DNA from 3 places in the Clostridium gasigenes genome. Region 1 is predicted to be linked to each of the others. Evidence: riboswitches for the same ligand, from Rfam matches in the RefSeq annotation. Region 1 holds a riboswitch; each other region holds the start of a gene.

Region 1 (10,040 bases):
TTCCAAATTGCTTATGAAGCATCCATTGACCTTTTAACTTTACATGTTGGCTCTCTTTTAAAAACGGTAATATACCAACTATAGCTATTATTTCTTTATTAATTTCTACTTTAGCAACTACATATCCAGTATCATCGCTTTTAAATAGTATAGATTCTACTAATCCACTCAGAACTTCCATATTATCTCTCCAAATCTTATATTGATATTTTAATCTTTAACTTTTTATTATATAATTATAACATAGAAGAAAATTTAAAATTCATTTAGATGAAATAATTTCGGAGGTGTATTATGTTAATAAAAAACTGTAATGTTATTTACTTAGATAAAATTGAAAAAGGTTCTGTTTTAATTGAAGATGGAAAAATAAAAGAAATTAACCCCACTAATGAAATCTCTACTGAGATTATCGATGGAAAAGGTCTTTACCTTTCACCTGGATTTATAAACGTTCATATTCATGGTGCTGCAGGTCACGATACTATGGATGGAACATTTTTAGCTATAAATGAAATATCTAAATCTATAGTTAAAAATGGAACAACCGCTTTTACTCCAACTACTATGACTGTATCTATAGATGCTATAAAAAAATCTATGGAAGTTATAAAAGAAGCTAAGCTTAATGGAACTGATGGCGCTATAGTTTTAGGAGCTCACTTAGAAGGTCCTTTCATAAGCCCTTCTGCTATCGGAGCTCAAAACCCTAATTATTTACAAAAACCTGATATTAATACATATATGAAAATGGTAGGTGATTGTGAAGATGCAGTAATATCTATAACTGTTGCTCCTGAGGTTTGTGGTGCTAAAGAATTAATTAAAGAATTAACCTCTAGAGGAGTTGTTTGTTCAATTGGTCATACAAAGGCCACTTATGAAGAAGCCATGGAAGGTATAAAATGTGGTTGTTCTCACTCAACTCATTTATTTAACGCTATGACACCTTTTGCTCATAGAGAAGCTGGTGTTGTTGGTGCTATATTCGATAGTGAAATTACCACTGAAACTATTAGCGACGGTATTCATATTTCATACCCATCACTTCGAATTGCTTATAAACAAAAAACTACAGATAAAGTTTTACTTGTAACTGATTCTATGATGGCTTGTTGCATGCCAGATGGTATGTATTCATTAGGTGGGCAAGATGTTATAGTTTCTAATGGAGCTGCAAGGCTTACTAATGGTTCATTAGCCGGTTCAATCTTAACTTTAGATAAGGCTATTGATAATGTTAATAAGAACACAGATTTACCTCTTTTCGAAATTGTTAAAATGGCAACATTCAATGGTGCAAAACACTGCAGAGTAGATGATAAAAAAGGTCTTATTAAAGAAGGTTATGATGCAGATTTAGTTTTATTCGATGAAAATATTGATGTTAAAACTGTAATCATTAACGGTAAAGTTGTTCATACCGCTTAATATTAATAATTCTCTATAAGGGATTTGAAGTAATAATAGACTATCAAATTGGTGTATTATTTTTTTTGAAAGTGTCTTATTTAATCCACAGTTATTCTATTAAATAAGATATAACTCACAAAAAGGTCCACTAGCTTTCGCTAATGGACCTTTTCTTAAGCTTCTCCAAATAAATTTAGATATACTTCTTAATTTCTTCAACTTTATTAAGTTGTTCCCATGGAAGGTTTAAATCTAATCTTCCAAAATGACCATATGCTGCTGTTTGCTTATATAATGGTCTTCTTAAGTCTAAATCTCTTATTATAGCTCCCGGTCTTAAGTCGAATGATTTTTCAACTATAGCTACTATTTCTTCTTCTGTTTTCTTACCTGTACCAAATGTTTCAATACCTATTGAAACTGGTTTAGCAACTCCTATGGCATAAGCTAATTGTATTTCTAGCTTATCTGCAACTCCTGCTGCTACTAAGTTCTTAGCAACCCATCTAGCTGCATATGCTGCTGATCTATCAACCTTAGTTGGATCTTTTCCTGAGAAAGCACCACCGCCGTGTCTTCCATATCCACCATAAGTATCAACAATTATCTTTCTTCCTGTTAAACCTGAATCTCCTTGAGGTCCACCAATAACAAATCTACCTGTTGGGTTTATATAATATTTAGTAGCTTCATCTAATAAATCAGCAGGCACAACTGCTCTTATTACATATTCCATTAAATCCTTCTTAATTTGTTCTTGAGACACTTCTGGACCATGTTGTGTTGATATTACTATTGTATCTATTCTAACAACCTTATTATCATCATATTCAACAGTTACTTGTGTTTTACCATCTGGTCTAAGGTAATCTAACGTACCATTCTTTCTTACTTCTGCTAATCTTCTTGATAATCTATGAGCCATAGCTATCGGTAGTGGCATATATTCTTCGGATTCGTTAGTTGCATAACCAAACATCATTCCTTGATCTCCAGCCCCTACTGCTTCAACATTATCCTTTTCACCAGCTCTTGATTCAAAGGCTTCATCTACTCCCATTGCTATATCAGATGATTGCTCATCTATTGAAGTTAAAACTGAACATGTTTCAGCATCAAACCCATATTTAGCTCTGTCATAGCCTATTTCTTTTACCGTTTGTCTAACTATCTTTGGAATATCAACATAACAGTTAGTTGATATTTCTCCCATTACTAATACCATTCCTGTTGTTACTGCGGTTTCACAGGCAACTCTAGCATTTGGATCTTGTGCTAATATACTATCCAATACAGCATCTGAAATTTGATCACACATTTTATCCGGATGTCCTTCTGTTACTGATTCTGATGTAAATAATCTTTTCATCTTATTTCTCCTCTCTTATTGTTTATATTAATTCTATATCAGCTACATTTATTACTTTGGGAATATTTAAAAAACTACAAGATTAGTAATAGTCTATTTTTTATTATATGTCTTTTTGAATTTGGACAATAAAAAAAACCTCTTCCATAAGAAGACGCTCATAATTATAAACTCTTTCTTATCTTGCAGAATCTCTGCAGGAATTGGCACCACGCTTTAATAATCAATTGTATAAATTAATTATATTAGTAGGTTGCCGGGTTTCACAGGGCCCATTCCCTCCACCTCTCTTGATAAGAATCAATATTAAATTTTATATGCGATGATTATATCACTTTTGTTTTTGTTAGTCAATATTAAAAATATCCTTATAATATTTAGAAAACTTTTAAAAAATAAAAAAAGCAAGAGATAAACTCTTGCTTTTTTGGTGGAGAATGGTGGATTTGAACCACCGAAGCGATACGCAACAGATTTACAGTCTGCTCCCTTTGGCCACTCGGGAAATTCTCCGGATTTGGAGCTAGTAATAGGACTCGAACCTACGACCTGCTGATTACAAATCAGCTGCTCTACCAACTGAGCTACACTAGCATATTAATATCAAGGTATTGGTGGGAACAACAGGGTTCGAACCTGTGACCCTCTGCTTGTAAGGCAGATGCTCTCCCAGCTGAGCTATGCTCCCATGCATAATTTTCAAAATAATAAAATTGGTGGAGAATGGTGGATTTGAACCACCGAAGCGATACGCAACAGATTTACAGTCTGCTCCCTTTGGCCACTCGGGAAATTCTCCGATTTTATGGAGCTAGTAATAGGACTCGAACCTACGACCTGCTGATTACAAATCAGCTGCTCTACCAACTGAGCTACACTAGCATGTTAAAAAAGTTAAAAAATGGTGGAGAATGGTGGATTTGAACCACCGAAGCGATACGCAACAGATTTACAGTCTGCTCCCTTTGGCCACTCGGGAAATTCTCCATATTTAACTTTCACTGCCTTGGATTTGTTTTTACAAACTCTCCGCTGACAATGACTAGTATATAATCATTTCTAATATATTTCAAGTCCATAATTACCCTTATGGCTTGATTATAGCTAAACACCTCTATATAGCTAAGTAATCCCTCTATTTATTACCAATATCATTCTTCTACGCTTCTACTTATAAAACAATTGTCACACTTTTCTTTTTTTACACATATTAATTATAATATGTGCATAACGCACATATACATTATGCATAGGAGGTGTGGCACTTGGTTAAACGAAAAATTAATTATAAATCATCTTTAGCTTACTCTGATATTGCTGTCTTTGTTAAAGATTATATTTCCGAGAATACAGTAATAGTTTGTATTGGAACTGATAAATGTATTGGTGACTGTCTAGGTCCATTAGTTGGCACCTTTTTAAAAGAAAGTTTTTTTCCGCTACCTGTTTACGGTACCATTGAATCACCAATACATGCATTAAATATAGATAATCGTATTAACGAAATAAAAAAAATTCATCCTAATGCATCTATCATAGGTATTGATGCCTGCCTCGGAGATACTAAATCAATAGGTGAAATCCACACCAGGGACTATCCAATTCACCCAGGAAAAGGTGTTGGTAAGTCTCTACCTGATGTTGGAACTATTTCTATTATAGGTATTATTGATTCTAGCGATAGTTCTGATTTTTTTACATCTAGAAGTATACGTTTATATTTAGTAATGGAAATGTCTAAAGTTATTACTCACGGTTTAACCCATGCTTATAATTTATTTTTAGACGACTAATATTCTTTCTTATAAATAAAATACGGCTTAATTTAATATAAAAAATAAAAAAGTTTTCTATTATAAAACATAGAAAACTTTTTATTATGTAATTTAATCTATTAGAGTTATTTCTTGTCCTAGTAAGAATGAATCTAATTTATCTAGATATCCCAGCACTTGTCCAGTTCCTTCTACAACTGCTTCTACCGAATTACTAGCGACTGTTACTTGTACTCCTGTTTCGAACTCAATAAGCTTATCTAATCCATCTAATAAGGCTCCTCCACCAGTCATCAAAATACCTTTTTCAATAATATCTGCTGCCAATTCTGGTGGCGTTTTTTCTAATACAGACTTTACACTATCAACTATTAATGTTACAGATTCTAAAATAGCTTCTCTAATTTCTTCTGTTCTTATTTCTAATTTATCTGGTAATCCTGTTACTAGATTTCTACCTTTCATTGTTGTTAACAAATTTCTTGATCCTTTAAATGCAGATCCAACTGATATTTTTAAATCTTCGGCCGTCTTTTCACCTATCATTATTTTATATTTAGTTCTTATATATTTTATTATAGCTTCATCAAATTTATCACCAGCTACCTTAATTGAATCTCTAACTACTACACCACCTAATGATATCACTGCTATGTCAGTAGTTCCTCCACCAATATCTACTACCATAGAGCCATTAGGCTTGGTTATATCAAGACCAGCACCTATTGCTGCAGCTAGTGGTTCTTCTATAAGATGAACCCTTTTAGCCCCAGAATTCCTTGCTGCATCCATAACAGCTCTCTTCTCTACTTCTGTAGCTTGTGATGGTACACATACCATTACATTTGGAGTTGTAATTTTACCTTTACCACAGGCTTTTTTTATAAAAGCGTTAAGCATTTTTTCTGTTATATCATAATCAGATATAACTCCATCTCTTAAAGGACGAACTGCAACTATGTTTCCAGGAGTTCTACCTATCATTTTCCTTGCTTCTTCCCCAACCGCAAGTACTTTATTATTATTCTTGTTTATAGCAACTACCGACGGTTCTTTTAATATCACACCTTTTCCTTTAGCATATACTAATACGGTTGCTGTTCCTAAATCAATTCCCAAATCAGTCCCACTTTTCCAAAACCACATTCCTTTTCACTCCTATTTCCCCACTATTTTTTATAATATTATAAAGTTTTACATAATTAACTTCTATTAAATATTATATATGGAATGTGGTAATCAATCAATAGCTTTATACTTTAATTTAGTGGCTGTTCCACCTCTAATATGTCTTTCTGCCTTATTTATTTCTAAAATAGTATGAGTTTCTTCCGCTATTACCGGATTAATCTTTGGCAATCTTTCTGTCATGTCCTTGTGTATTGTACTTTTGCTTACCCCAAACACCTTTGCTGTTTTTCTTATTGTAGCTTTTGAATCAATGATGTATTGTGCTACTTCAAGTACCCGTTCTTCAATATAGTCCTTCAAAATGCTACCTCCTTACTTCGCTATAATTATTAATATGCGGCATTAAACCTTTAAATTCTTAACACCAGTCATTTTCATAAGAAAATGACTGATGAATTTTTTATTTTCTAACTATGCTTTATAGTTAAAATATTTAGTTGGATCCATTTGTTCATCCTTTGAATTTAGCACTTGAATATTTATATGTTCACCAAAATCTTTATTGCTAAATATCTTAGAGCTATCTCCAACCTTACCAATAACTGTTTCAGAAGTTACTTTGTCGCCTTTTTTAACTAAAATTGCTTTCTCTAAATTAGCATATTTAGTTTTTATCCCATTAGCATGAGTTATTATTATAAATGAGCCTTCTTCAACATCATTTGTAATAACTTCAACAACACCTTCAGCTGATGATTTTACCGGTGTTCCAACCTTAGTTTCTATGTCTATCCCTTTTATGTTTCTAAACGAACCATCTTTCATTTCCTTTGGTTTAGGATATGAAAATTCTCTAGCTATAGTTCCTTCAACAGGGTTTGTAAACTTGACTTCTGTAGTTGTTCCTGCTGCAACATTAACATCTTCTGCTGTTGTTGCATCAGCTACCCTTTCAGTTTCAGTTTCACTTTTAACCCTTTCAGCATTTTGCTTTTCTGTTGAAACATCATTGTTATCAACATTTAAAGAAAATTCCTGTGCAGGCTTTTTCGCTTGCTCTACTTTTTTATTGCTCTTCATAGTTACAGCTGCCACTGTAGCAACTATACATAAGCAAAAGAATAGAGCTACATAAAAACCTTCCTTTCTAAAAAAGTCTTTTACCTTATCTTTTTTCTTGTTGTCCATATCAACACCTCCTTTTTGTATTCTTGCCTTTTGTTTTAAAATAATACAGTTTATCTATTATTTATTTACACCAAATTTCTACATCTCATGTCGAAAGTTAGTAATTTTATATACAAATAAAAAACGCCATTATCTAAACGGCGTTTCAAATATAAAATATATTTATTTAAACTCTAAATCTACAATATCTACTCCTGTGTAATAATGTTTTAGTATATAATCATATTTCTGTCCCTCTTTTGCCATTACATTCGCACCCCATTGGCTCATACCTACACCATGGCCATAGCCCTTACAGCTAAATTTAACTTCACTTTCAGTTATTTCAAATTTAAAATTAGTCGAATTCAACTTTAATAACATTCTAAAATCTGTTCCTTTTATTTTTTCAGTTCCAATCCTTATCTCCTTAACTCCACCTGATTCACTTCTACTTATAATTTCGATATTACTCTTAATATTTTCCCTTGTAAGTCCAGCCTTATTATATTTTGTATTAATAATATTAATGAATTCATCAATGTTAATACTTAAATCTGTTTCAAATTTAGGCGCAATTTCTTCTCCACTACTTTCTGCTGAAACTAAATATGGTAAATCATTTGAGAATACATCAATAGCTTTTTCTGTTTTTCCTGAGCTTGTTGAAAAAAACTGTGGATACATTACTAACTCCCCATTATAACTCAAAACCTTACCTTTCGTTGCATCAACTGCTTCTTTGATTTTTTCCCAATTACCTTTACCGTCGGAACCTGCCCATTTTTCAATTCTACTTTCCTTATTCATATAAACCTGACAATGAATCGAATCACATATCTCCCCACCAGATGCCTTTTCACAAGGTTTAACCTTTTTAGTAGCAAGATAGGTTCTCGCAGCTATTGCTTGTGCTTTAAGGGCCTCTGTTTCAAAATTTGCAGGCATCTCACTTGAAACTACACTTATTATATATTCTTCTAAATCTACTTCTTCAACTTTATTCTCTGCAGTTATGAAAACTTTAACTGTAGATTCTCCATCTAATTGCACAGATGTATTTTTTGAAATTACTCCATCTTCAATTTTCGGTTTAGGATTTTCTTTGCTCGAAGCCTTTATCGCCATCATTGGCATGGCTATAGTTGCTATTATCACCACTATACTAACACCTAGTAATAACATTAATCCCTCTGGTAAATTTATATTTTTTTTCACAGCAATGCCCTCCTTTAATAGCTTGTACGATTAAATATATGTAACAATTTGATAAATATACTTTATTTTTTATTATATATTTTTAGACACTTGAAAAAAATAACAGACTATAAATTGGTGTATTATTTTTTGAAAGTGATATATTTAAATTTATTAAATATATTACTAATCAATGTATTTATATTGATTTTATTAATTCAATATAAAATTAAAGAACTTGGATTAATTCATCCAAGTTCTTTAATTTAAATAATTGATTTTTAAAAATAATTATTTAATATATTAATATTTTTTCAAATTCTTAAGCTAATATTTTATTTATCTACTCTATATATATCTGCACCTAATTTTCTAAACTTCTCTTCTATATTAGTATAGCCTCTATCAATATGATATAATTCTCCTATTTCAGTTTCTCCATGAGCTACAAGCCCTGCTAGTATCATAGCTGCTCCAGCCCTTAAGTCGGTAGCTTTAACTTCACATCCTGTTAGGTTACTTACTCCATCCAATATAGCCGTTCTACCATCAATTTTAATACTAGCACCCATTCTTACTAGCTCAGCTACATGCATAAACCTATTTTCAAAAACAGTTTCTGTAATTACGCTTGAACCTTCTATTAAAGACAATAAGCTCATCATTTGTGGTTGCATATCTGTTGGAAACCCTGGATACGGTAAAGTCTTAATATCTACCGGTTTTTTCTTCCCTGTGCCATCTACTATCATACTATCACCATTAACCTGAATTTTAACACCACACTCTTTCAGTTTTTCTATTGTTGGCCTCAAGTGTTCCTCATTTACTCCATTTATGGTTATAATACTATCAGTTATAGCTGCTGCTACCATAAATGTTCCAGCTTCTATTCTATCGTATATAGGTTTATATTCTATTCCCTTTAAGGATTCAACCCCTTCAATTGTTATTCTTCCAAGTCCTGCCCCTTCTATTTTAGCTCCCATTGAGTTTAGAAAATTTCCTAAATCCCAAATTTCTGGCTCTTCAGCTGCATTTTCTATAATTGTTGTGCCTTCTGCAAACACAGCTGCCATAAGAAGATTTTCTGTAGCTCCAACAGATGGAAAATCTAAATAAATTCTATTTCCTTTTAATTTTTTTGCTTTCGCTTCTATAAAACCATGCCCAATTTCTATTTCTGCACCTAAAAGTTTAAAGCCTTTCAAATGAAGATCTATAGGTCTACTTCCAATATTACAGCCTCCTGGCAATGAAATTTTACAACTTCCAAACCTAGCAAGCATCGGTCCCATTATTAAAAATGAGGCCCTCATTTTTCTTATTAAATCACTATTTGAACTTATTGGTTGTAAATTTGCTGTATTTAGTTTTAATTCTCCAGTTTCATGAGAAAAATCAACTTCACAATTTAAATCTTTTAATAAATTAACTAATACAGTTACATCTTCTAAAACTGGCGTGTTTTTAATTATTATTTCATTAGGACTTAAGATACTCGCTACTATTATTGGTAAAACAGAATTTTTCGCTAAACTAATATCTACCTCACCTTTAAGTTTCTTTCCACCTTTTATTACTATTTTTTCCATATTATCCTCCATCATAAATTGTTAGGCACTTGAAAAAATAATAGACTAAGCAAATTGGTCTATTATTTTTGAAAGGGCCTTAGTATGTTACGAAAATTATTGGTGTTCCAATAATTATCTGTCTTCCTGAATCGTATTTCATATATCCTATATTAACTCTTTGGTTATCCTTAAACCTTGCCGTAGCTACATAACCATTTTGGATATCTAATTCTTCTAATGTATTTTTTTTGATGCTATCCATTAGCATTTCTTTTGTTTTTTCATAACTTTCTTCTTCTATCTTTCCCTTTATAAAAGCAAAATAGTTTTCTTCATTAGAATTATTATTTTGTAATTTTTCCAATTCCTTCTTTAATGACAAAGAACTCTTTGAACTATTCTTATTAATAA
Region 2 (10,040 bases), 160 kb from region 1:
TTATTGGTAATGTGATATATTAATCCATCATTTTCATAAACGGATGATACAGGGATAGATTCGATAGTACCAATATCAGAAGGTTGGGCACCACCTTCTGGGTAAAAGTTAGTTTTGTCTAAAACTATATGGAATTCATTATCTTTTTCAACTATGTTAATTATTTCAGCAGTAAAAGATTTTTCATATTGATTTTCATAATAAAGTTTTTCTGTCATCATAATCTCCTTATTAGTTAAGATTAGCAAATAATAAAATTAATATGTACATATCTATTAAATTTTATATTCATTACTTTATATTGTACTATTATAAGAGAATAATATCTATTTAAAAAATAAGTATGGAGATTTTTCTTGTGAATTTAGAGAATAAAGAAATAAAGTTCTTTAATGTTAGTATTCAAAACGTAAGATAAAAATCGATAGAAGGGCTTGCTTCATGTAGGGCTATGCGAAATAAGACTTTTTTTATTAAAGTTTAGCGGAGATAAACCAAAAGCTATGAATTTTTTAAAGCCATAGCTTACAAAGGGCTTAAAATTGTTGTATCAAAATTCTGTATAAATATTTGAATGTGTTCAAGCTGAAACATATTACTAACTTAATTATGGATAAAGCCCTCAAAATCAATTTTATGGTCTAGCATAGATCTTATTATTGAGTTTTTAGATACTTAAATAAATTTTAGTATAATCACAAATAGAGATGCTAAGCTTTGTTAGCTCTAGGAAGAAGATTAGATACATAAAGTTTTTCACCCTATCGTTATAAATAATACAATGTTTCTTACAAAATCTATTATACATAATAAACTACTTTATCTATTGATAAAGTTAAAGCTTTACTTAAATCTATATTGTGGCCAACATTACTATTTATTTTACTTTTTAATACCTTTACCTTCGGTCTAAGTGGCAAACCTTTTAGTGTTTCTTCCACTCTAGCTATATCTCCATTATTTAATTTTACTAAAGTGTTTTTTTTGAATGGTTCTATAATATTAAAAAAATTTACTGTTACATTATAATCAAAAGTTTTATCTACATATGTCATTATTGATTCTATAGAATCTGATGTTAATACGACGTCAGTAACGTTATGTAATAATCCATCATAAAAGTTTACAATACTTATTATTTTTGCAAATTCATTTATTTGGATACTTTTAATTTTATTTGGATAGCCACTCCCATCAACGCTTTCGTGATGGTGTAATATCCCTAATAAAATTTCTTGATCTAGCATATAGTTATTTTTCAAATAGTTATATGCTAGGGTTGGGTGAGATTTTAGTTGTTCACATTCGTATTTTGTAGATGGCTCATATTGATGTAATATTTCATTTTCTAAGAATGCTTTCCCCATATCATGCATAAGTGCAGCTAAGCATAACTTAACTAATCTGTCTTTACTATAATTAAGCTGTTTACCTAATAGAGTTGATATTATTGCTACATTTAAAGCATGTGCATAATGATAATTTTCATGAGCTCTTATATCTGTTGTAGATATAACTGAATTAGATGTTTTTAATATTTTATCGACTATACTATTAGCTATTTTTATAATTTCGCTAAGGCTTCCCATTTCAACAGTAGTATACCTTTTATTAACATCTAAACTAGTAAATGCTAGCGTTATTCTTTTAAGGGATCGAATAGATTCAATTCTTAAATATTCTCCTAATATATCATCAGTAATGTCTTTAGTAGTTTCACAATATTTATCTATAATATATACTGATAATATTCCTAATTTTCTTAAATTTTCTATTGTAGTATCATTTAGAACTAGGTGTTTCAAAAAGAGTACTTCTCCATCAGAGTTATATATACTCTTTGCTAAAATTGAATCATTTTTCAAATACTTCACCGGGACCAATCTCATATTTACCATCCTTTAATAATATATTTTTGTCGCGAAATACAGATTTCAACATAACACATAGATATTTCATAATAATATCCATGATAAGTTATAATTAAATTTCTACACTTTATTATAACTTAGTCTTTAAGGTTTAGAAATTTAATTAGATTTAATAATGCAACTTATATATATGTTGATTTCCAATATTTAATTATAAATCTTAGATTCTATAAGTAAATGTGCTGGGTGTATACTTAATTATGGGATTGACAATAAGGTATAATAACAATATAAAAAATGTATGATAAAAAAACTTGAATTATGTAAAATAAGATCCATAAATGGTAAATTATATATCGAAAGTAAAGATGTATTTAAAACTAAATATGAAAAAAAGCACAACTATTTAAAGCAGTGCTTTTACGAACTTCGGTTCTTCAAATCGTTTATAAGGCAATTTGAAGTAACTTAAAGGTGTAATTATCAGCAAAAAGCTAAGAACTAAACTGACCAAAGGTTCATATAAAATTATACTCAAAGTATACTTTAAAATATGGAAAATTTCAAGCGAAAGATGAAATTTGGCTAAAAAGTTACTTATCCTCTAGGTGTTAGCCTAGGGTTTTTTTATACAAAAAATTAGAATAACTAGTAGACCATAGACGTTCATGTTAGGGGTACCGAGTACAATTTGTTAAGAAGTAATGCTAAGAAAGTTTTGCATCCATATTTATAAATATATTTAAGTATCTTAGATTAGCTATAAAATTTTATTGTTCCATAAGTCATTTATATATATACTTTTTTAATTTTGATTTTTATATAAGTTTTTAGACCCAGTATGATCTTCTTTATTAGATTTTATTTCAGTATCTATTGTTTTTGTTCTTCTTTTTTCAATATTGATTTCAGAGGCAATATATATCATGTGCAGTACATTGGTAGTTGTATATGAAGCTAAGACATCAACACTTATGTAGTGGCAGTTTACTTTATATAAAAACTAAGAGGCGTCAATGAAAAAAATGCAATATAAAACAATACATAATATACAAAATAAATAAAGATAGTGATATAATTACAAAAAAAAGATATAGAATCAATTCCTGAAAAAGATCATGGGCTTTGTATTATAGAGGTTGAAAAAGAAATAGTACATGGACCTTTTAAAGAAGAAGCGTTTCAACAAGAAAGAAAAAACATTTCAGTTCTGGAAAGTATGGAATTAAAAGAATTGGATAGTTATAAAAAAGATTTTGAGTACGCCTAATAGATGAAGGGGCTGTTGCTTAAAGTGATTTATAAAAGTCATTTTGCAACAGACCATTCAATTTAATGTTTCTGATTTTGTAGCCAAACAGGCAAGGGATTTCATAAAGTATAATTAAATTATATTATTATTAAAGTTTAAAGTTAATTATAATATATTCAAATTAATCTAAAATTGAACAGAAAATAAACAATTTATAATAACTTAAAATTATAAACCAATAAAAGGTACTATTTCGCATAGATTAAAGCGAAATAGTACCTTTTAAAAAGTTTAGATATAATTAAATATCAGTTAATTCTAAGTTATGTCTTCTGTTATCTAAAGGATTAAGATTTATGTGATGAATCGTTTTGTTTTCACCAGGATTCATAAGAATTCTGTCTAAATGAATTCTACCATTTGGAGTATTAGCTATAACACAAGTGTCTCCATTTACTTTGTAGTTAACCCAAATATATTCATCAGTTATAACATTGTTTAAATCTTCAATAGAAATTAAAGCTTTTGAATTAACATTACCATATTTATCTCTTAGGATTATAGCAATTGTATCTTCATCAATTTCTTCAATTTCATTTAAGTCAGTTCTTCTGAATACTTCTAAATTACATTTTCTGTTATCTAGAGGATCTCCATTAATATGTTTAACTGGCGTAGTTGCAGTAATATCCATAACTACTGTTTGTAAACTTTGTTTTAAAGGCTTAGATTTTTTATTAACCTTAGTTAAACTTATGTTTTGAACTAAGTAATTATTAAAATCTCTATGCCATTCTGCAAACCAAGTTCCAACGTTTTGCACTTTTTCTAAATCAACAGAGTCTATCTTAGCAATAAGTGAATCACCATTTTTCTTTAATATAGTTATTAAAGCAATGTCACCTTTAATTTCAACTTCATTTTTAGCGGTTTTATAATTAGTATTTATAATTGGACACCTCTTTCTTTAAAATTTAAATAAATTTTATATCATTTAGTTATTATAACAAATTAACATAATAAAAGATATTAAAATAGATAAAAGTATTAGATATAGCCTGTCCACTGGTTTTAGAAGAAATAAATGACCTATAATATTGTACTAGTATTTATTTTAATGTGCCTTAATGATATAATGAATTCATTGCCATTAGCTAATGGCTAAATAAACAAGTAAAGTGAGATTATAAAATGAGAAATGAAAAATTAGAGAAATCAATAAAGAAGTTAGATAAAGAAATACTAGCTCTAAAGGTTGCTTCAAAGTATTTATCAAATAAAGATGAAATTAACGAAGTAAAAGACACTTTAAATAAGAAAAGACAAGTTTTAGCAGATGCACTATACTTAACTGATAACCAACATTATGAAGAGTGTTGTAATGTTATAGCAGATATGCTTAATAAAGAGTTAAGTGAAGAAGAGCAAAGAGATTTACTTTACATGATAAAAGAAAAGTTCGGAAGACAAGCACCTAACATAACTAAGCAAAGTAACGGACTTAACGCTTGGCTTAAAGAATTAGCTATGGAATTTGAATGGGTTGAAAATGATGGAACAGATTGGGCTGTGTTAGTTATAACTGGTTTTGGAGTTCGTCAATAATATGTTTATTACATATAACAGGTGTTATTATTTTGAAATAATAACGCCTGTTTTTTATTTTAAAGATTTTATAAAAAAATCGTGTTATATATAACCAAGTTATTCTTAGTGTGATAATATTAAATATAAATATTATTTTAAATTTTAGATTGTATAATTAAGTGCAACAGTAATAAATATAAGAGGAGATTTATATGGATATTGGGGTAATAGGATTTGGAGGCGTTGGAAAAGCTTTTATAGAATTATTAATTATGAAGAAAGATAAAATAGATATAAAGGTTAAATATATAATAAAGAGCAACGGCGGTATTTATAATAGTAATGGAATTAACATAGAAGAACTTATTGATTTTGTGAATAGTGGCAAATCTATTTGTGAATATAGTAAGTGGACATATAAGGATATAACTATAAATACAATAATTAAAAATAGAGATGTGGATACTTTAGTTGAATTAACTGGTACTAATATAGAAGATGGTGAACCTGGGTACACTCATATTAAATTAGCATTAGAGAATGGAATTAATGTTGTTACTGGAAATAAAGGACCTATATTACTATATTATAATGAGTTAAAGGATATAGCATATAACAATAATGTTCAATTAGGAATAGGATGCACAACTGGTGGAGCGTTACCTTCAATAAATGGAGGATTATTAGATACTGCAGGAGCCGAAATATTATCTATAGAAGGGGTCCTTAATGGAACTAGTAATTATATTCTTAAAGAAATGTATGATAAGAAAATAGAATATAGTGTTGCCTTAGAAGAAGCTCGGAAAATGGGAATAGCGGAAGCAAACCCAAAATTAGATGTAGATGGATTTGATACTGCAAGTAAAATATTAATTTTAGCTAATGTTTTAATGGGGTATAGGGAATCAATTTCTGATATTTATATTAAAGGAATATCAGAAATAACAGCAGATGAAGTTAATTTAAGTATATCAAAAGGTGAAAAAATTAAACTTATAGGAATGGTTTATAAAGAAGACAATTGTATAAAGTGTAAGGTTGAGCCTAAATCATTGAAAAGCACTCATCCGTTATATTTTGTGGACGGAAAAAATAAAGGGGTATATTATAAAACAGATACATTAGGCGATATTAGTATAATTGGAGGAGCATCAGGAACAATAAATTCTGCTGCATCTATTTTAAGAGACATAATTAATATAAAAAATGGTGTGAAATTTGTTTGATAACATAAATAAAAGGTGCAATAATAGGGTAAATTAAAAAATGAATATAATGAGGTATTTTTATGGAAAAAAAAGAATTTAGAAATATGATTATAAAAAATAGAGATAGTCTAAGCTTAGTTGAAAGAAATATTAATGATAAATTAATATTAGAAGCTTTATTGCAAAGTAAAATGTACAAAGAAAGTACTAATATATTTACTTTTATTAATTATGGAAGTGAAGTAAATACTAAAAGTTTCATTATTAAAGCATTAGAAGATGAGAAAAGGATTTTTATTCCTAAGACAGTTAGTGGAACTAGAGAAATGAAAGCGGTAGAAATAAGTTCATTAGATAATCTAAAGCCAGATAATTGGGGAATTTTAGAACCAAAAACTTTTAAAGGTGAAATAGATAAACAATGTTTAGATTTAATTATAGTTCCGGGAGTTGCATTTGATAAAGATGGAAATCGTATTGGATATGGTGGCGGATATTACGATAGGTACTTTAGCGGATTAAACTCTAGAATAAAAAAAGTAGTATTAGCCTATGACTTGCAAATAGTTGAATCTTTAGTAACTGAAAAACATGATGTAACTATAGATTTTATAATTACAGAAAAAGAAATAATAGAAATAAAATAGAGCTACAAGGTATATCCAAAAAAATAACAGTTATAGTGATATGTATATTTCTAAATTAAATAAATATTATTTGAATAATTGTTGCAAAAAACAATTGTTGGTGTATAATGGAATAAATATAACGTTTAGAAATTTTATTAAGAATGGTGGAGGGACTGGCCCTGTGAAGCCGAGCAACAACTAATAAGCATTTATTAGAATTGTGCTAAATCCTGCAGGTTCGTCCTGGAAAATGAAGGAATTAAAATAGCTTTGAAAAGTTATTTTTATATTAGTGTGATTAAAAGGTTGTTTCTTATTTTTAAGAAACAACCTTTTTTATTATATATAAAAAATAAAAGGGGGCTTTTAAAATGAATAAAGAATGGAACCAGGGAACTATATGCATTCAAGGAGGATATACACCAAAGGCTGGGGAGCCTAGGGTATTGCCAATATTTCAAAGTACGACTTATAAATATGATGATCCAGATTATTTAGAAGAGGTATTTAATTTAAAGGCGGCAGGACATTTATATAGTAGAATATCAAATCCTACTGTAGCTGCACTTGAGGAAAAATTTGCAATGCTTGAAGGGGGAGTTGGAGCAGTTGCAACAGCATCAGGACAATCTGCTGTTCTGTATTCGATATTAAATTTATGTAGTGTTGGGGACCATCTAATATCAGCATCAACACTTTATGGTGGCACTATTAATTTATTTACTGTTAATTTAAAGAAAATGGGAATAGAAGTAGATTTTGTAGATCCAGAGGCTAGCGTAGAGGAAATTCTTTCAAAGGCTAAAGGAAATACAAAACTAATATATGGAGAAACAATCGGAAATCCAGGATTGAATGTATTGGATTTTGATAAATTTAGTCTTGTGGCAAAGAAATTAGATGTGCCTTTTATTGTAGATAATACAGTTGGAACACCATATTTATGCAATGTATTTGAACATGGCGTTAATATATCAGTGCATTCAACTACTAAATATTCAGATGGTCATGCACAGGCTATCGGAGGAATAATAGTAGATGGTGGAAACTTTAATTGGGATAATGGAAAGAATTTAGAATTAGTAGAACCAGATCCTAGCTATCATGGAATTAAATATGTAGAAGAATTTAAGGATGCGGCTTATATAACAAAGTTAAGAGTTACATTATTAAGAGATTTAGGTGCATGTCAAAGTCCATTTAATGCATATTTAACTAATTTAGGCCTTGAAACATTACATTTAAGAATGGATAGACATTGTGAAAATGCTGTGCAACTTGCAAAGTGGTTAAGCAATCATCCAAAGGTTAATTGGGTTAATTATCCTGGATTAGAAGGGAATTCACAATATGATAGATCACAAAAATACCTTAAAAAAGGTTCAAGTGGATTATTAACTTTTGGTATTAAAGGTGGAATAGAGGAAGCTAAAAACTTTACAAGAGCTTTAAAATTAGTAGCACTTGTAGTTACATTAGGTGATACAAGAAGCTCCATATTACATCCAGCAACAACAACTCATAATCAATTATCAGAAGAAGAACAAAGAACTAGTGGGGTAACTCATGATTTACTTAGAGTATCTGTAGGAGTAGAAGATATTAGAGATATAATTAAAGATTTTGAAGAAGGATTTAAATCTATATAAGCAATTGGGGGAAATAAGATATCTAAAAAAATAACAGTTAAGGTGCAAAATATAATAGATATAGACTAGTTGTTTTTTGAAGATGCGTAAATAAAAAGGGGGATTATCTAATGATTAAAATAGCTATAATGGGATATGGAGTAGTGGGAAGTGGATTAGTTGAGTTAATAGATGAAAATAGAGAAGCGAAGAAATGCAATGAAGAGATAGTTATAACAAGTATTTTAGTAAGAAATAAAGAAAAACATAAAAATAAAAATCATAGTGAAGTGTTAACTACAGATATAGAAGAGTTCTTTTCTAAGGAAAGTGATATTGTTGTTGAGGTAATGGGTGAAATAACAAAATCATTAATATATGTTAAAAGAGCACTGAATTTAAAAAAACATGTAGTTACAGCAAATAAGGATTTATTAGCTGAATATGGAGAACAATTATTTGAACTAGCAAATGAAAATGGAGTAGCATTAAAGTTTGAGGCATCTATTGGTGGAGGAATTCCAGTAATTAAATCATTGATTGAATCCTTAGAAGGAAATAATATTAATAGTATTAAGGCAATTTTAAATGGAACAACAAACTTCATTCTAACTAAAATGGATAAGGAAAAGCTTAGCTATGAAGAAGCATTGAAGGAAGCTCAAGAATTAGGGTTTGCAGAAGCTAACCCAGAAGCAGATGTTATGGGTTATGATGCGGCAAGAAAGCTATCATTACTTTCAACTCTGGCTTTCAGAAAAAAGGTATCGTGGAAAAATATTAATATGCAAGGAATAACAGAAGTTGAAAGTGTAGATTTTGATTATGCAGATAAGATTAATTGTAAGGTGAAATTACTTTGTATTAGCAATAATTCAGACGATGGTGTTTATGCTACAGTAAAACCTGTTCTTGTAAAAAATGAAAGTGTATTAGCACAAATAAATAATGAGGTTAATATAGTAATATTTAATGGAGATGCTATAGGTGAAATTATATTAATTGGTAAGGGTGCAGGAAAAATGCCAACTGGCTTAGCTGTTTATGCAGATGTACTAGATATTGTAAATAAGAGATTTACAAAGATAACTGCATTTAAAAAAGAAGAGGCTAAAATTATAGGAAATTTACAAGGTGAATGTAGTGCTGTTTTAAGAATTGAAAATTCAAAAGAACAGGATATTATAAAGAAATGTGCTAATGAATTTACCTTTATTCAAGTTTTACAGAAGCAAATAGAAGGTGAAACTGGAGTTTTAGTAAAAGCAAATTCAGAAATAGAAATTGATAGGTTTATAGATGGTCTATTGGCAAATAGTTACGTGAAATCTATAAAGAAAATTATTAAAATTGATTAAAGGCAAAATATATGAAATAAAGTTAGAGATAGAATAGATTAAAGAGAGTATGAAACAAAGTTTCATACTCTCTAATTTTTTATTAATAAATACTAAAGTGATCTAGTAGCTATTTCTTCTAATATTCTAGCTTTTACTACATTAACAGCTAGTGGACCCTCTTCTCCATTTTTTCTGCTTCTTACAGAAGCTTCGTTGCTCTCTAATTCTTTTTCACCAACAACTAAGATATAAGGTGTTCTCTCAAGTCTAGCTTCTCTGATTTTATAACCGATTTTTTCAGCTCTATAATCTGCAGTTGCTTTAATACCACTGTTTTTGAAATCCTTAACTATTGATTCAGCATAATCATTATACTTATCTGATATTGGTAGAACTATAACTTGATTTGGAGCAAGCCAAGTTGGGAAAGCACCAGCATATTTTTCTATAAGCATTGCTAAAGTTCTTTCGTAACAACCAATTGATGATCTATGGATAACAAATGGGATTTTTTTATCTCCA
Region 3 (10,040 bases), 210 kb from region 1:
CACAAAAAACACTTTCTTTTTCAATATTTGGAATTACTCTTGGTTTAAATTTGCTTACCACTTCACTTATAGCTTTTATATGTTCATAAGTAGTTCCGCAACATCCCCCTACAATATTTATATGACCCTCTTTTGCAAGTTCTTTTATAAAACTAGCTGTTTCCTTTGGCGACTCATCATACTCACCTAATGAATTCGGTAGCCCTGCATTTGGATATAAACTTATATAAACTCCTTGCGATTTAGAAAGTTCTTTAATTAAAGGTATTAAATCCTTTGCTCCAAAAGAACAATTAAGACCAATACTTAATATTCTTTCATTTTTTAGAGATCCTGCAAAAGCTTCTAATGTTTGACCTGATAAAATCCTAGCACTTTTATCAACTGTACCTGAAATCATAATAGGCAAATCTAAATATTTTCTATTTAGAACATTATTAACAGCTATAATTGCAGCTCTTCCATTTAATGAATCAAATATTGTTTCTATTAACAATAAATCAACACCACCATCTATAAGACCAGTAGCTTGTTCTTCAAAAGCTATTACTAATTCATCAAAACTAATACCTCTAAACCCTGGATTATTAATATCTGGAGACATTGAAGCTGTTTTATTAGTTGGACCTATGGATCCTGCTACAAATCTAGGCTTAGATGGATCTTTCTTTGTATAAATATCAGCAGCCGCCCTTGCTATTTTAGCTCCACAATAATTTAATTCATAAACTTTATTTTCTAAATTATAATCAGATTGTGATATTCTAGTTGAGTTAAAAGTGTTTGTTTCAATAATATCTGCACCTGCTTCAAGATATTTTTTATGAATATCCATTATTATCTCAGGTGAAGTAAGATTTAATAAATCATTATTTCCTTGCTGATTGCATGTACACGCGCAATCTCCTCTAAATACTTTCTCTCCAAGTTTATAATCTTGTATACTAGTTCCCATAGCCCCATCTAATACAAGAATTCTATTTTTTAAATGCTTCTCTATTTCATATTTCATAATTATGCCCCCAATTTTGATGTGTTAATGATCTTCAAAAAAATAACAAGATAAATATCCTGACTTGTTATTTTTTTGAAGCTTCCTTAATCATTTGTAGTAATATCTATTCCTCTGCAAAAAACACCAAGCCTTTACACTGAATAGTTATTTATTTTGCAATTATTATTTTTCTAAACATGATCATTACTAAATCTCTTTATTATAAATATCTAGTCTAAAACCTTTTTCTAGTGCTTCTTTTGCATACTCCTTTGCTCCAAATAGTGATAAGTCCTTGTAATTCCCACATTGAATTTCATTAGCTGCTGGAATTTCCTTTGCTTCTAAAACTACCTTTAATGATTTTTCTAGTGCTTCTTTAATTTCACTTGGTTCTCTATTTCCCCAAAGGCTTAAATAAAATCCTGTTCTACATCCCATTGGTGATAAATCTATTATTCCATCTAACTCATTTCTTAATTCATGAGCTAACAAATGCTCAAGTCCATGCATTGCTGCTGTTCCAAAAGCTTCTTTATTTGGTTGTAAAAATCTAATATCAAATTTACAAACCACATCACCTTTTTCTCCATCTAAAACACAACACTTTCTTATATAAGGAGCCTTAACCTTTCTATGATCTAACTCAAAACTTTCTACTTTATCCATGTTCTTTTACCTCCTACATTTTTCTTTTACTACTGTTTTATATTTATTTGGACATGCCTTGTTAAATTGCATTTCCATTGTTAACAGAATTTATTATAGATGAAATACTTCCATTAATTCTTTTCGCTACATATGGATTATTCATTGTGTATAAATGTATTCCATCCACACCACTTGAAATTAAATCCACCATTTGTTCTATTGCATAAGCAATTCCTGCATCTCTTAATGCTTCTTTATTATGTTCATATCTATCCATTATTTTAAGAAACTTCTTTGGAATGTTAGTTCCGCAAAGTGATGTTATTCTTTCTACTTGTTTCTTATTTATAACAGGCATAATCCCTGCTTGAATTGGTGATTTAATATTATATTTTTCTTTTTTTTCTAAAAAATCATAAAAATAATTATTATCAAAAAACAGTTGAGATATAAAGTGAGATGCACCTGCTTCTTCCTTTAATTTTAGATTTAATATATCTCTATCTAAATCCTTACAATCTATATGACCTTCTGGATAACAAGCTCCAACTATATTGAAATCTCCTCTTCTTTTTATATGATTAACAAGCTCCGAGGCATAGTTAAATTCCGCTTTGGATAATTTATGACTTGTCATATCTCCTCTTAAGGCTAAAATATTTTCTATTCCAGCATTTTTTAAATCCCTAAGGAGAAAATCTATTTCCTCCTTAGTTGAATTTATACAAGTTAAATGTGCTAATGATTCTATTCCATACTTGCTTTTAACTAGTGATGATAATTCACATGTTCTATTTTCAGTTAAGCTTCCCCCAGCCCCATAGGTTACGCTTATATAATCTGGAGTTAAATCTTTTAACTCCTCTAATGTATTGTAAATAGTTTCTACTGATGATGATACCTTTGGTGGAAATATTTCAAATGAAAACACCAAATTCTTTTTTTCAAATAATTCTCTAATATTCATAAATTTTGCCCCCCTATAATTTAAATTTGCCTAAGTCATTTTTAAAAAATATCAAGTCAAGGTACTTTTTATTAGCTAGTTAATTTTTTGTAGATACCTTATCATACTTAGCTTCGCTATTAGATCTCTTATCTTCTAAAATCAAAAAAAGCCTATAGGATATTCCTATAGACTTAGTAAGCCACTATAAAATACCCTTATCTATCAGTTTTTAATAAAACTGCAGGATTTAGCACCACACATTTTTAAACTAGTAATTTAAAATTAATAATTTAAAATATTGGTTGCTGGGTTTCACAGGGCCAGTCCCTCCACCACTCTTGATAAGTAAATTTATTCTTTTTTATAATTATATACCCATTTCTTAAAATTGTAAATTAAATATTCTAAATACTCTTAAAAAATCCATTAATTACTGATATAATATACTTGTACATATTTAAAAAGAGGAAAGGGTGATAGGTTCTATGGGGAGTAAAAAAATTAGAAATAACGAATTAAAAGAAGTTAAAAAATTAGAATTAGATAAAATTAATAAAGATGCTTCTGAAAAAATTAGTAAAAGAAAAGGTACAGCTTTATTAAACATGATTGCTTTATTATCAGCTATAATTGTTATTTATATGGGGAATTTCATGAATAAGACAGTAGCTGCAGAGCCAAACCTTAAAGATTCTACTAATCTCATACAAAAAGAACTAAAGCTTGAAGAATCTGAGGCTATAAGCTCAATTTTTGCAGGGGATGCTCCTTATGTTCTTTATAAACAAAATAATCAGCTTGGTTTAGTTAAAGGTAATCCAGCAAAATTCTTAAAATCTAGATTTTATTTAGATACTGATTTAAAGTTTATCCCAAATGGAAAGGCTGTTTCCACAGTTACCCATAGATATGAAGATAAGAGCCAAGATAGAGTTATTCTTTATGGTGATTTAGCAGCAACAAAAGCTAAATACGCTGAGGTTACTTACAATGGCAAAACAGAAAAATTAGAATTTGAAGCTAGTGCTCCATTTATGCAATTAGTTGAATTTGATGCAGTAGATAACCAAACTCCTACTGTTAAAATATTTGATACAGATAATAAAGATATAACTAGCGAATTAATGAATTCTTAAAATATAACTAAAAAAGGAAAGTTTACTTTGTAAACTTTCCTTTTTTAGTTATAGCTCCAACCTCAATATTATTTAATTCGGAAAATTCCCAGCTTACAATTCATTATAATATATTTTTACTCTACATCTAATTCTTTTAAAATCATATCTATTTCATCATATTCCTCTTCTACTACTGATTCTTTCTCTAAATAGTCTTTATCTAATTTATTTATACTGTCAACATCTCCTAAATAAACAACCTTTTTAATAATGTAACTTAATGCAGCTAAGCATATTCCATAAAATACATATTGCGTTACAGAGTTTAAATAATAATTAATAACTTCTGTTATTTGCTTAATAGGATCAAATCCCTGTTTAATTAAGCTTGATATATACATATGTGATGTATATATATTAAATATTGCAAATATCACCATAATTATTGCCATTGTATTTAATATTTTGGTAGCCTTTGAAACCTTATTTCTTTCTTGTAATTTCATAATACCCCCTATTTATGTTATTAAAATCTAGTCAATACAAATCTTTATTTTATTAATAAACGCCTGACTTAATATAATTAATTCTACTCCTTTATAAAGATAAGTTTTCCTTTAGTAAGCCCCCATATCTCGTCTGAAAAATAAGAAACTTTTTTAGAATGAGTTACTATAATTACGCACTTATTCTCTTTATGTGCTAGCTCTTCTAATATTTTTAGTATCTCATCTTCAGTTTCATTATCTAAATTACCTGTTGGCTCATCTGATATTATTATATCTGGGTTATGAGCAAGTGATCTTGCAATTGCAACCCTTTGTTGTTCCCCTCCTGATAATTTCAAAACCTTTCTTAATGCAGTTTGATGATCTATTCCAACCTTGCTTAGTAACTCAAATGCATATAGCTTTTTATCAGGTACTTTTACGTTACTAATATCCATTGACAACAATATATTTTCAAGGGCTGATGTATTAGTGAAAAGATTATATCCTTGAAATATAACCCCAATATTCTTTGATCTATAAATATCTTTATCTATATTATTTAACGACTTATCATTATATAATATATCACCAGATTTGCAATTATCTAATCCAGCTATTAATGATAATAAGCTAGTTTTTCCTGCACCAGATTTTCCTATTATTGCATAAATTTTTCCTCTCTCAAAATCTACGCTTATATTATTAAAAACTGGCGTCTTTGCACCTTCATATGAATATGAAACATTTTTCACACTTAATACTGCCATAATTTTCTATCCCCTCTCTGTAAGTATTTTTCTTGGTTCATATTTTGTAATATAACTTACGCCTACAACACTACTTACTAAAGCTATTAATAGTGCAACTCCTGTTACCTCTAGTATTGCTTTTCCATTTAAATTTACATCAATTTCAGATATTGTATCCTCACTTGCCGAACCAGTTGAATTTGATATAGCCATTCTAAACCCTTGACTTGGCACCTTATCTGTCTTTTGTGCCTCAATTTGCTTTTGCAATAGTGAATTTGATACCGGTTGTGATAATACGCTGCCAGCTCCTATTCCAATTACTAAACATATTGCTGTTATTATTAATGACTCTGATATTAATCCTATTGCTACCTTACCTTTTTTCATTCCTATAGCACGTAATACACCAATTTCATACTTTCTTTCTCTTATTGATAATGTATTTAGTAATATTAATATTACTGATCCTAAACCTAATACTACTAATACAAACATTAATGTTATAGATCCTAACCCCTCTACTGGCCCAACTATTTTATTATAACTTTCTTCGTCAGTAGTTACATTATACATATCAGGTAATCCCTTAGCTCTTACTTCTTCTTCAAAATTCTTAATCATATCAGGATTCTTTAAGTAATACTTAGCTTGAATGTATAATTCTTCATCACCTGATATTCCCTGTGCTGTTTCTAAATTAATTAATATTTCATTTCTCTTATTCATAGCCGCTTGTTTAAAAGGCATTCTATATTCATTTGTAGAATCAAAATATATGCCTGTTACCTTTAGTTTATATGCATCACCATTTTCATCCGTAGCTTTGTTAACTTCTATAGAATCTCCAACCTTAATATTATTTAACTCAGCAAATTCTTGGCTTACAATACATTCATCTTTTTCTTTATACATTTCACCATCTATTATTTTTCTTTTACCACTTTTAAATTCCTCTAGTGATTCTAAGGTTGAATTACCTATGATTTTTAAATTTGGCATAGCTGACTCAATTGCTTTACCATCTGTTCCAATTGCTTTACTTATCATCGAACCATTTCCAGCATCCTCATCTTCATCAATTGCCTTTAGTGTTTTTGATACAGCTCCCAATTCAGATGTAAAAATACTTTCTTTCAAATATTCAGATTCTGCAAAATCAAAATACTGCTTAGTCTTTATAGCTTCTATAGGCCCAGCAGCCATCATTCCACCTTTATCTTCGCTTTGGTTCATTAACTTATCCATATCTGGAGCTAATGTCACTTCACTTCCAAACCTATTTTTATAATCTTTTATAATTTCATCTGTTGTTGTATTAATGCTAAAAGCAACTACAGTTGAAACTATTATTCCTAGTATTATTATTCCTATTAAAATATTCCTACCTTTGTTTCTATAAATATTTTTTATAGCATTTTTAAAAATATACATTATAACCATCCTCCAATTCATACTTTATATATTTATAATATCAAAAGCTATGTTAATCTATTGTTAATGGCTTAGTCTTCTCGAAGCCTTTTACTGATTGCATAGTTTATAATGCCTTAAATGCCATATAAAATTTTGCACCTTTCCCACTTTCACTATCTACAAATGTAATACCCTCGCTGAGGTTAGTTATTTGATACACAAGGCTAAGACCTATCCCATATCCATCTTTCTTTAAATTTCCACCTCTATATTCAAAGTTGAAGATCTTATCAATAATTTCTTTATCTATGCCTTTTCCACCATCCTCAACACAAATTATAGCACTTCCATTTTTGTTATATGCCTTAACTATGATTTTACTATTATCACCATACTTTATTGCATTTTCTATAAGATTACATACAGCTCTATATATCCAAATCTCTCTACTTTTTATAGTAGGTATTTCCTCTTCATCTATTTTAAGTTCTATATTATTATAAACTTTACTATATATATCAACAGCTTCAGCACAAACAAGTCCTAAATCTACTTCCTCATCATATTTTATATCCTCTGTTGCATTTAATGCTAAAATATCATCTAAACTACAGCTCATTTTATCAATTAGTCCTATTAATTCATCACGTTCTCCTAGTTGTATTTTGGCTCTTAATATTGCTAAGGTATTCTTTTGCTCATGACTTATGTAGGAGTTAATACTATTTGCTTCTTTTAATAACATTTTTATTTTTTGTGATGACTTAGCTAAAGCACTTCCTACGCCACTAAGCTCTCCTTCAAATATATTTTCATCTATTTCATCTATATTCCCATTAATTATATCTGGCAAAGAACATGCTATTTTCTCTATAGGATATATTACTTTTCTACTTATAAATTTTGATATTAATATAGATATCACCATGACAATTGCAAATACTACTAACATTACCACCATACCATTAGAAATTATTTCTTTATTATAAGTTTTCTGCATATCACTATTTGTAATCACCTTAGCTGGTAACTCTGCTATTTTAGTTGAAACAGATCCCTGCGTTATGGCAGTACTAATCTCAGCCTGACTATATGAAATAAAATAACTATTTATATTAGATATAGGTTTATCTATTTTATTAATTAAAATAAATCCTAATATTAGTACTATCATAGTAATAAAAAAGGCATAAGTAATTAATAGTATGTTTAGCTTTCCTTTATAATTTAATCTTTTTCCCATATTCTATATCCTTTCCCTTTTAAGGTTATTAAAATATCTTTTTCTGCTCCAATTTTTAACTTCTTTCTTAAATTAGCTATATGTACCCTAAGTACTGATGAAAACTGGTCAAAAAACTCATCATATACATGTTCTGTTATACTTTCACTAGATACTACACTCGGATGATTATTTGCAATATACTCTAATATATCAAATTCTTTAGCTGATAATTTTACTTCTTTTAACTTATAACTAACTACTCTAGTTTTCGGATTTATTAATAATTCGCCTATTTTTATTTCTGAATTTACTCTTCCATAAAGTCTTCTTACAACTGCATTTATTCTTGCCCTTAACTCTATTAAATCAAAAGGTTTTACTATATAATCATCTGAACCTAAATCTAACCCCATAGCTCTTTCCTTTACCTCATTTCTAGCAGTAATAATTATTACTGGTGTTGTTATTCCAGTTTCTCTTATACTTTTTAAAACTTCAAGTCCATCTTTATCAGGTAAATTTAAATCTAATAAAATAGAATCATATTCATTAACAAATATTTTTTCTTCGCCATCTTGTCCTGTATTTGCAATATCTGATGAAAACCCAAACTCTTCAAGCCCTCTTTTTACTACACTTGCTAATTCTTTATCATCTTCTATAATAAGTATTCTCATACTTCACCTCTTTAAATCTATTTCGATTAATTATAATATAATTAATGTTAATCTAATGTTAACCTACTTAGGCATTTCCAAATAAATAACAAGTAAGTATTCTTGTTATTTATTTGGAAATGCCTTATTTGCATAAACTAATGTTATTGCTTGTTTAAATGCGATCTATTTCAAATATTCTAAAACTGGATCTTTACCATTAATAAAATCATAAATCCCTACTTCTACATTTATATCTGGCAATAAAGAATCACTATTATCATCCTCTATTAAATTATAATATTCTGTAGAATATGTTATTAAAAATTTACTGTTTGGCAAATTAAACTTTTCTATTTCCCCATAACAGTTAGGCTTTCCTCCAGTAGGCTCTCCTATTAAAGTTGCATTTGTATTATTTTTAAATGAAAATGCATTTAAAAGTGCTGATGAAAACGTATCTCTTCCTATAACTACAAATAATTTTTCATTATCATTTATTTTATCATTTTTTTGAACATATTTTATAAATGGTTCTAGTAATCTTGAATCTCCGCCTGTATTATTCCTTAAATCTATTACTAACTTATTAACATTATTTTCCTGCATAAATTTAATAATATTTCCAGTAAAATCCTCTATTGACTCTTCTAAAACATCTCTACAGGAATTATATTTAAAATATAATATCTGTTTCTCCTCTAAATACTTAAACCAATAATTTTTATGATTATTCTTTCTATACAAAGGTATTTTATTAAATAGCTCTTTATCGTTCTTATTGATATTACATTGTTCTTTATTCTCACTATCTAGTAGAAGTAACTCATTATACTTATTTATATCTACTGAATTTATATTTCTAGTTTTAATTTCACCATTTAATCCTTCAAACTTCATACTGCAATTTTCTATATCATCAATAATCATTAATCCATATAAGATCTCAACAGCTTGAAGATATTTAACTATATTTGCTTTTAAGTATGATTTATTTTCGTGAGATATAATTTCTGTTAATTCCTCTAGAACTTCATTTATAGGTACATTATTAATTTCAATAACCTTGGAATATTCTAATTCCTTATATTCACCTAAAGTTTTAATTACATATATTCCTTCCTTAAACCAATAAAATTCTAGTGGTAGCAAATAATTCATCGGTAACTTAACAGCCGTATGTGCATCTCCTATACTAGCAATAACTCTACTTATTTCAACTTTCATATCATTATAATCTAGCTTTTCTATCCTGCCCTTAAGCTCTTTTATATTATTCTCAAAACTTTCTCTAGTTATATTAAAAAATAAATTTTTATGTTTATTTATTAGAGTCTCCTTTAAAAATTCAATATCCTCATTCCACTTATCTATCCACATATTAATACTCCTTCCTAAATTTATCCACAGATTCAAGATATATAATATACTCTACCCTGTTAACTAATTATTTTTTGAAAATTGATAAGGCATCGTAAAATAAAAAAAACAACTCTATATAAATAGAATTGCTTTAATATTCTTCAAATAAAGCCACTATAATATTATTTCTTTATAAGTAATAATATTATAGATATGGCACTAAAAGTTAAACTGATAATATTTATGTATGTTACTACTTGTCTTTGACTAAACCCTTTTTCTTGTAACCTGTAATGTATTTGACTTCTATCTGCTTGATATACTGGTTTTCCTTCTAAAAATCTTTTAACTATAACAAACAAATTATCAAATATAGGTACTGCCAGTGCTAATATTGGTATAAATAAACTCAGTACTGTGGCTTGTTTA

Evidence for each region. A riboswitch is a leader RNA that binds a small molecule or an ion and turns the genes downstream of it on or off. The one in region 1 is predicted to bind S-adenosylmethionine.
Region 2: another riboswitch for S-adenosylmethionine. It lies ahead of J1C67_RS04260 (O-acetylhomoserine aminocarboxypropyltransferase/cysteine synthase family protein); the one in region 1 lies ahead of metK (methionine adenosyltransferase).
Region 3: another riboswitch for S-adenosylmethionine. It lies ahead of metF (methylenetetrahydrofolate reductase [NAD(P)H]); the one in region 1 lies ahead of metK (methionine adenosyltransferase).

What each region holds. Positions count from the first base shown of each region.
Region 1 is NZ_CP071376.1:710,058-720,097, forward strand. Features, by position in the region: gene recD2 (SF1B family DNA helicase RecD2) at 1-181, opposite strand, end outside; gene nagA (N-acetylglucosamine-6-phosphate deacetylase) at 295-1,431, shown strand; gene metK (methionine adenosyltransferase) at 1,607-2,782, opposite strand; SAM riboswitch class I at 2,958-3,082, opposite strand; tRNA gene J1C67_RS03425 (tRNA-Tyr) at 3,211-3,295, opposite strand; tRNA gene J1C67_RS03430 (tRNA-Thr) at 3,301-3,376, opposite strand; tRNA gene J1C67_RS03435 (tRNA-Val) at 3,395-3,470, opposite strand; tRNA gene J1C67_RS03440 (tRNA-Tyr) at 3,497-3,581, opposite strand; tRNA gene J1C67_RS03445 (tRNA-Thr) at 3,589-3,664, opposite strand; tRNA gene J1C67_RS03450 (tRNA-Tyr) at 3,685-3,769, opposite strand; gene yyaC (spore protease YyaC) at 4,048-4,575, shown strand; gene mreB (rod shape-determining protein MreB) at 4,669-5,703, opposite strand; gene spoIIID (sporulation transcriptional regulator SpoIIID) at 5,797-6,048, opposite strand; gene J1C67_RS03470 (M23 family metallopeptidase) at 6,160-6,876, opposite strand; gene spoIID (stage II sporulation protein D) at 7,039-8,073, opposite strand; gene murA (UDP-N-acetylglucosamine 1-carboxyvinyltransferase) at 8,388-9,647, opposite strand; gene J1C67_RS03485 (hypothetical protein) at 9,727-10,040, opposite strand, start outside.
Region 2 is NZ_CP071376.1:874,300-884,339, reverse strand. Features, by position in the region: gene J1C67_RS04290 (alanyl-tRNA editing protein) at 1-218, opposite strand, end outside; gene J1C67_RS04285 (HD-GYP domain-containing protein) at 801-1,865, opposite strand; gene J1C67_RS19630 (hypothetical protein) at 2,677-2,799, opposite strand; gene J1C67_RS04280 (hypothetical protein) at 3,425-4,072, opposite strand; gene J1C67_RS04275 (hypothetical protein) at 4,315-4,728, shown strand; gene J1C67_RS04270 (homoserine dehydrogenase) at 4,923-5,939, shown strand; gene J1C67_RS04265 (5-formyltetrahydrofolate cyclo-ligase) at 6,002-6,568, shown strand; SAM riboswitch class I at 6,700-6,807, shown strand; gene J1C67_RS04260 (O-acetylhomoserine aminocarboxypropyltransferase/cysteine synthase family protein) at 6,922-8,199, shown strand; gene J1C67_RS04255 (homoserine dehydrogenase) at 8,310-9,536, shown strand; gene thrS (threonine--tRNA ligase) at 9,629-10,040, opposite strand, start outside.
Region 3 is NZ_CP071376.1:500,213-510,252, forward strand. Features, by position in the region: gene metH (methionine synthase) at 1-1,012, opposite strand, end outside; gene J1C67_RS02400 (S-ribosylhomocysteine lyase) at 1,202-1,663, opposite strand; gene metF (methylenetetrahydrofolate reductase [NAD(P)H]) at 1,725-2,612, opposite strand; SAM riboswitch class I at 2,807-2,942, opposite strand; gene J1C67_RS02410 (hypothetical protein) at 3,080-3,730, shown strand; gene J1C67_RS02415 (hypothetical protein) at 3,847-4,218, opposite strand; gene J1C67_RS02420 (ABC transporter ATP-binding protein) at 4,302-4,970, opposite strand; gene J1C67_RS02425 (ABC transporter permease) at 4,977-6,386, opposite strand; gene J1C67_RS02430 (sensor histidine kinase) at 6,493-7,611, opposite strand; gene J1C67_RS02435 (response regulator transcription factor) at 7,596-8,270, opposite strand; gene J1C67_RS02440 (S41 family peptidase) at 8,436-9,629, opposite strand; gene J1C67_RS02445 (MraY family glycosyltransferase) at 9,794-10,040, opposite strand, start outside.